DNA from 2 places in the Neobacillus sp. NPDC093127 genome. Region 2 is predicted to be linked to the other one. Evidence: a T-box and tRNA genes for the amino acid it is inferred to sense, from the RefSeq annotation. Region 2 holds a T-box; the other holds one or more tRNA genes.
The links. The T-box of region 2 lies ahead of ileS (isoleucine--tRNA ligase). A T-box ahead of a tRNA ligase gene usually reads a tRNA of that ligase, here a tRNA-Ile.
Positions count from the first base shown of each region.

Region 1 (3,381 bases), on a different contig from region 2:
GTCATCAAATGGAGGATTAGCTCAGCTGGGAGAGCATCTGCCTTACAAGCAGAGGGTCGGCGGTTCGATCCCGTCATCCTCCACCATAAATACCGTAACTTGATTTATTTGCCGGGGTAGCTCAATTGGTAGAGCAACTGACTTGTAATCAGTAGGTTGGGGGTTCAAGTCCTCTCGCCGGCACCTTTGTACGAGCCATTAGCTCAGTTGGTAGAGCATCTGACTTTTAATCAGAGGGTCGAAGGTTCGAGTCCTTCATGGCTCACCATTTTCATATTGCGGGTGTGGCGGAATTGGCAGACGCACCAGACTTAGGATCTGGCGCCGCGAGGCGTGGGGGTTCGACTCCCTTCACCCGCACCATTTTTTAAATGCGGAAGTAGTTCAGTGGTAGAACACCACCTTGCCAAGGTGGGGGTCGCGGGTTCGAATCCCGTCTTCCGCTCTCTTTATGCCGGGGTGGCGGAACTGGCAGACGCACAGGACTTAAAATCCTGCGGTAGGTGACTACCGTACCGGTTCGATTCCGGTCCTCGGCACCATTTAAAATTATAATGCGCCCGTAGCTCAATTGGATAGAGCGTCTGACTACGGATCAGAAGGTTGTGGATTCGACTTCTTCCGGGCGCGCCATATTAACGGGAAGTAGCTCAGCTTGGTAGAGCACTTGGTTTGGGACCAAGGGGTCGCAGGTTCGAATCCTGTCTTCCCGACCAGTCGAAAATTACGTTATTAACATGGGGCCTTAGCTCAGCTGGGAGAGCGCCTGCTTTGCACGCAGGAGGTCAGCGGTTCGATCCCGCTAGGCTCCATTTTATTTGGAGGAATACCCAAGTCTGGCTGAAGGAATCGGTCTTGAAAACCGACAGGCGGGTCATACCGCGCGGGGGTTCGAATCCCTCTTCCTCCTCCATATTTTATTTACTATTTATTTTTTATTGTCGCGGGGTGGAGCAGTCTGGTAGCTCGTCGGGCTCATAACCCGAAGGTCGCAGGTTCAAATCCTGTCCCCGCAATATGGTCCGGTAGTTCAGTTGGTTAGAATGCCTGCCTGTCACGCAGGAGGTCGCGGGTTCGAGTCCCGTCCGGACCGCCATTTTTTTATCCCGGCAGATTAAATGCCGTTGATATAGATTCTTTTTGTGGCTCAGTAGCTCAGTCGGTAGAGCAAAGGACTGAAAATCCTTGTGTCGGCGGTTCGATTCCGTCCTGAGCCATCTTTACATGAATTTTTTTGGAGGGGTAGCGAAGTGGCTAAACGCGGCGGACTGTAAATCCGCTCCCTCAGGGTTCGGCGGTTCGAATCCGTCCCCCTCCACCATTATGGCGATTGTGGCGAAGTGGTTAACGCATCGGATTGTGGTTCCGACATTCGTGGGTTCGATTCCCATCAGTCGCCCCATTAGTATTAATGCGGCAGCATAGCCAAGTGGTAAGGCAGAGGTCTGCAAAACCTTTATCCCCGGTTCAAATCCGGGTGTTGCCTCCAAATTTAAGCACGCGGGTGTAGTTTAGTGGTAAAACCTCAGCCTTCCAAGCTGATGATGTGAGTTCGATTCTCATCACCCGCTCCAATCATTACCTTAGGGCCTATAGCTCAGCTGGTTAGAGCGCACGCCTGATAAGCGTGAGGTCGATGGTTCGAGTCCATTTAGGCCCATTATTTTTTTATTCCGCAGTAGCTCAGTGGTAGAGCTATCGGCTGTTAACCGATCGGTCGTAGGTTCGAGTCCTACCTGCGGAGCCATATTTTAAAACGTAGTAGTAGAGAGCAGAGTATCTCTACTTTTTTTTGTCGTCCAGGAAACTATAGTTCGATGTTGGATTCATCAATGAACAGAGTCATTTATTTCGTTGTTGAATATCTCACTGTTGTCATTTTAACGATGATACAACCATATCATGGATAAGTTTATCTAAAAATGAATAGTTAAAAAATGGGTAGATATTTGTAACATGGAATATCTACCCTTATGTACAATAGAATTATTATTCGCTAATATACTCTACCGAGTAAATATGCGTTTTCGTTAGATCAATTACTTTTTCAATAAATTCGTCTTGAGTTTCTTTAAAATCATTTGTAATCCAATTCAGCAGCAGCCCGTAAAAGCCATAGGCTGTATAACGTTTAAAATAATCCATGTTGACTGGGATGTTGTTAATCGTTTCAAATATAAAGTGATCTTGATAAATTTTTAAGATGGTTTGCGGGAATCTAGTATGTAATTCTGGTAATGTGTCTTCGTATTTAATCAGCTCAAAAAAATTCCGGTGTCCATATATGTAGGAAACAATATTAAAGGATGGTGCATTTAGCTTTGCTGTATATACTTTATGTCCCGGTACATAGGGTTTTCCTACTGAATCTTCTAACCCTTGAAGCATGGAGTCGAGTAAATCTTTAGCTAGTTCAATTTTATCTTGGTAATGAACATAAAAGGTACTACGATTATAAGCGGCATAGCTTACAATGTCTTTTATTGAAACAGGATGGTAACCTTTCTCCTTTATGAGTTCGATTAGTGCTAACTTTAAATGTCCTTTTGTCCGATTTTTACGTTGAGATGTCACAGTTTGTTGGTCATTCATAAAAAAAACCTCCCTAAAATGGACAATTTAGTTCCATGTGTCTACTAGTTAGACATTTAATGATATCTTACTGATTGTTATATGTGAACAAAATAGTACAATTAAATTGTGAACAAAATAGCACAAAAGTTAGATAAAGGTATCTTTTCTTTCTAAGATGTGATACTAATATTGAATTTATTATACCGGAGGAATCTATTATGGGAAAATTACAAGATAAAGTGGCCGTGATTACTGGTGGAGCATCAGGTATCGGTGCTGCAACAGCACGCTTATTCGTATCAGAAGGAGCTAAAGTGGTTCTTGTTGATTTAAATGAAGAAAAAGGGAGAGCATTTGAAGAAGAATTGAAATCTCTAAATGCCGAAGCTCTATTTGTAAAAGCAAATATTACTAGTGAAGAAGATGTAGCAGGTGTATTTAAACAAGCTGTTGAAGCTTTCGGGAAAGTCGATGTTGTGTTCAACAATGCAGGTATCGGGCGTGTTCATCCTTCACATGATTTAGAGTACTCTGAGTGGCGGAACACCGTAAATGTTGATTTAGATGGTGTATTCTTAGTAGCACGGGAAGCAATCCGTGAAATGTTAAAAACGGGCGGCGGTACAATAGTGAATACAGCCTCTATGTACGGCTGGGTTGGTTCACCTGGTTCAGCAGCCTATAATGCAGCAAAAGGCGGCGTAATTAACTTAACACGGTCACTTGCACTTGAATATGCAGAAAAAAATATTCGTATTAATTCATTATGTCCTGGGTTCATTGATACACCAATTATTCCAGAAGAAA
Region 1 is NZ_JBIVOP010000044.1:204-3,584, forward strand. It holds tRNA gene ACIQCO_RS27595 (tRNA-Glu) at 1-4, shown strand, start outside; tRNA gene ACIQCO_RS27600 (tRNA-Val) at 11-86, shown strand; tRNA gene ACIQCO_RS27605 (tRNA-Thr) at 111-183, shown strand; tRNA gene ACIQCO_RS27610 (tRNA-Lys) at 193-268, shown strand; tRNA gene ACIQCO_RS27615 (tRNA-Leu) at 279-363, shown strand; tRNA gene ACIQCO_RS27620 (tRNA-Gly) at 374-445, shown strand; tRNA gene ACIQCO_RS27625 (tRNA-Leu) at 454-542, shown strand; tRNA gene ACIQCO_RS27630 (tRNA-Arg) at 557-633, shown strand; tRNA gene ACIQCO_RS27635 (tRNA-Pro) at 640-716, shown strand; tRNA gene ACIQCO_RS27640 (tRNA-Ala) at 740-812, shown strand; tRNA gene ACIQCO_RS27645 (tRNA-Ser) at 821-913, shown strand; tRNA gene ACIQCO_RS27650 (tRNA-Met) at 943-1,016, shown strand; tRNA gene ACIQCO_RS27655 (tRNA-Asp) at 1,020-1,096, shown strand; tRNA gene ACIQCO_RS27660 (tRNA-Phe) at 1,145-1,217, shown strand; tRNA gene ACIQCO_RS27665 (tRNA-Tyr) at 1,237-1,321, shown strand; tRNA gene ACIQCO_RS27670 (tRNA-His) at 1,327-1,402, shown strand; tRNA gene ACIQCO_RS27675 (tRNA-Cys) at 1,416-1,489, shown strand; tRNA gene ACIQCO_RS27680 (tRNA-Gly) at 1,501-1,574, shown strand; tRNA gene ACIQCO_RS27685 (tRNA-Ile) at 1,587-1,660, shown strand; tRNA gene ACIQCO_RS27690 (tRNA-Asn) at 1,673-1,747, shown strand; gene ACIQCO_RS27695 (TetR/AcrR family transcriptional regulator) at 1,990-2,592, opposite strand; gene ACIQCO_RS27700 (SDR family NAD(P)-dependent oxidoreductase) at 2,793-3,381, shown strand, end outside.
Region 1: it encodes a tRNA-Ile, which carries the amino acid that the T-box ahead of ileS (isoleucine--tRNA ligase) is inferred to sense. The anticodon was not compared.

Region 2 (3,381 bases):
TTCCACCAATTGGGATGATGGATATTTCGCCAATTGTTGCCTTCCTTGTGTTAAACTTTGCAAACAGCGGGCTCTCTAGAGTTTACCAATGGCTCGTTTAAGAATTTAATCATAGGTTGTGTGTTAATTAATGAACATTTATCAGCATTTCCGTCCAGAAGAACGGGAATTTATTGACCAAGTAGCCCAGTGGAAAAGTTATGTCGAGACCCACTATACGCCAAAGCTGACTGATTTTCTTGACCCAAGGGAACAGCATATTCTCAAAATGCTCATTGGCGAAAATGGCGATGTGAGCTATCAGCTTTTTGGCGGCAGTCATGATTTAGAACGAAAAAGAGCCTTCATCTACCCAGATTATTTGACTGCAAATGGTGATGATTTTCAAATTAGCCTTTTCGAAATTCACTATCCAACGAAGTTCGTGACAATTGAGCATCGTCAGGTTTTGGGAACGCTGATGTCCTTAGGGTTAAAACGGGGGAAATTTGGCGACATCCTTATAAAGGATGATAGAATACAATTTTTCGCTGCTAAGGAAGTTAATGAGTATATTAAAAGCAATCTTGAATCAATTGGCAGGGCAGGTGTCAAGTTAATTGAAACACCGATTGAAGAAGCGATTTCTGCAAAAGAATTATGGGCAGAGAATGATTTAACAGTATCTTCTTTACGGCTGGATACTGTTATTTCTGGTATATATCATCTATCTCGGCAAAAATCACAAACCCTTATTCAGCAGGGGCTTGTTAAAGTAAACTGGACCTTAACCGAAAACCCGTCGTTTTCTTGTGAAATCGGTGACATGATTTCCATTCGTGGTCATGGAAGAGCAAAAATTATTGCGATTGAGGGAAAAACTAAAAAAGAAAAATGGCGAATAATCAGTGGAAAGCAAAAATAATTTCATTTTTAGTGCAGGATTATTGAAAAACGTGTCGAATATTTTCTTATACATATAAAAGTACAGTTCTTATGGAGGTGGCATCATGCCGTTAACGCCGTTAGATATTCATAATAAAGAGTTTAATAAAGGGTTTCGCGGGTACGATGAAGATGAAGTCAATGAATTTCTTGACCAGGTAATTAAGGATTATGAATTAGTCCTCAGAGAGAAAAAGGAAATGGAAGAACGCTTGAATGAAATGAAAGATCGTCTTGGCCATTTTGTGAATATTGAAGAAACGCTCAACAAATCAATTATTATTGCCCAAGAAGCGGGCGAAGATGTAAAGCGTAATGCGCAAAAGGAAGCCAAGCTGATTATTAAGGAAGCGGAGAAAAACGCGGACCGGATTGTCAATGAATCCTTATCTAAAGCCCGAAAAATTGCCCTTGAAATAGAAGATTTAAAGAAGCAGTCAAAAGTGTTCCGAACTCGTTTTAAAATGCTGATTGAAGCACAGCTGGATATGCTGAGCACAGATGATTGGGATCATTTATTAGAGTATGAAGTGGATGCAACCGAGTTAAAAATTCATCAAGAAGAAGATTCCTTAGCTTGACGAATTGGCATTATCTCGCATATAATTTTTTAATAAACGATAGACATGACTATGACAGGGACAGTACAATTTTTCTATATACTTTCTTAAGCGAACCGGGGAGGGTGAAAGCCCGGTAAAGCAGAAGAATTGGAAGATCACCCTCGAGTTCCGGACCGAATTCCATAATGGTTAGTAGGCTCAGGCGTGTTATTCACGTTACGAATGGTAAAGAGGATAGTGTGTTTTCATTTCATACTATTTATCAGGGTGGTACCGCGGGAATTAAACCTTCTCGTCCCTATTTTGGGATGAGAGGGTTTTTTTATTGTTCTTAATGGCTATTCTGTTAGATGATAGGATTACAGGAGGAAGAAAAAATGGAATACAAAGATACGTTATTAATGCCGAAAACTGAATTCCCGATGCGAGGCAATTTGCCGCAAAGAGAACCTGAGGTCCAGGCGAAATGGGAAGAAATGAATATTTATCAAAAGGTGCAAGAACGGACGAAAGGACGTCCGATGTTTGTCCTCCATGATGGACCTCCTTACGCAAATGGAGATATCCATATGGGCCATGCGCTTAACAAAATTTTAAAAGATATGATTGTCCGCTATAAATCAATGAGCGGCTTCCATGCTCCATATGTACCAGGCTGGGATACACACGGGCTGCCGATTGAACAGGCTCTAACGAATAAAGGTGTTAAACGGAAAGAAATGACGGTGGCTGAATTCCGGGAGCTTTGTACGAAATATGCACTCGAGCAAATTGATAATCAGCGCTCACAATTTAAACGTCTCGGTGTTCGCGGGGACTGGGAAAATCCTTATATTACGCTTAAACCGGAATACGAAGCGCAACAAATTAAAGTCTTCGGTGAAATGGCGAAAAAGGGTTATATTTATAAAGGCCTTAAGCCGGTATATTGGTCGCCTTCAAGTGAATCTGCTCTTGCTGAGGCAGAAATTGAATACCAAGATAAGCGTTCAGCATCCATCTATGTTGGATTTAAGGTGAAAGACGGAAAAGGTGTCCTTGATACGGATACGCAAATTGTGATTTGGACAACAACACCTTGGACGATTCCAGCAAACTTAGGGATTTCTGTTCATCCTGACTTAACCTATGTGGTCGTTACTGCAAATGGTAACAAATTCTTAGTGGCTGAAGCCCTTCTTGAAGCCGTAACGAAGGAAATTGGCTGGGAGGATGCTGCGGTTGTCCAAAAGGTCAAAGGGGCGGAATTAGAACAGATTGTTGCGGCACATCCGTTATATGACCGTGATTCTTTAGTTATGTTAGGTGAACACGTTACTACAGACGCTGGAACAGGCTGTGTTCATACTGCTCCCGGTCACGGGGAGGATGACTTCTACGTTGGTCAAAAATACGGCCTGGAAGTGCTTTGCCCTGTAGATGACAAAGGCGTAATGACAAGCGAAGCACCGGGCTTCGAAGGATTATTCTACGATACGGCAAACAAACCGATTGTGCAAGCGTTAGAAGAGGCGGATGCATTGTTAAAGCTTTCGTTTATTACTCACTCTTATCCGCACGATTGGCGAACGAAGAAGCCGGTTATTTTCCGTGCGACAGCACAGTGGTTCGCTTCGATTAAGGATTTCCGTAACGAACTTTTGGAAGCCGTAAAGGAAACGAAATGGGTGCCGGCATGGGGTGAAACACGGTTATTCAATATGGTTCGCGACCGTGGCGACTGGTGTATTTCCCGTCAACGGGTATGGGGTGTTCCTATCCCTGTTTTCTATGATGAAAATGGCAAAGAAATTATTACCGATGAAACAATCGAACATGTGTCAAATTTATTCCGTGAACATGGTTCAAATATTTGGTTTGAGCGTGAAGCCAAGGATTTACTTCCTGAAGGATT
Region 2 is NZ_JBIVOP010000001.1:492,940-496,320, reverse strand. It holds gene ACIQCO_RS02415 (YggT family protein) at 1-101, shown strand, start outside; gene ACIQCO_RS02410 (YlmH family RNA-binding protein) at 131-904, shown strand; gene ACIQCO_RS02405 (DivIVA domain-containing protein) at 990-1,505, shown strand; T-box leader at 1,548-1,790, shown strand; gene ileS (isoleucine--tRNA ligase) at 1,865-3,381, shown strand, end outside.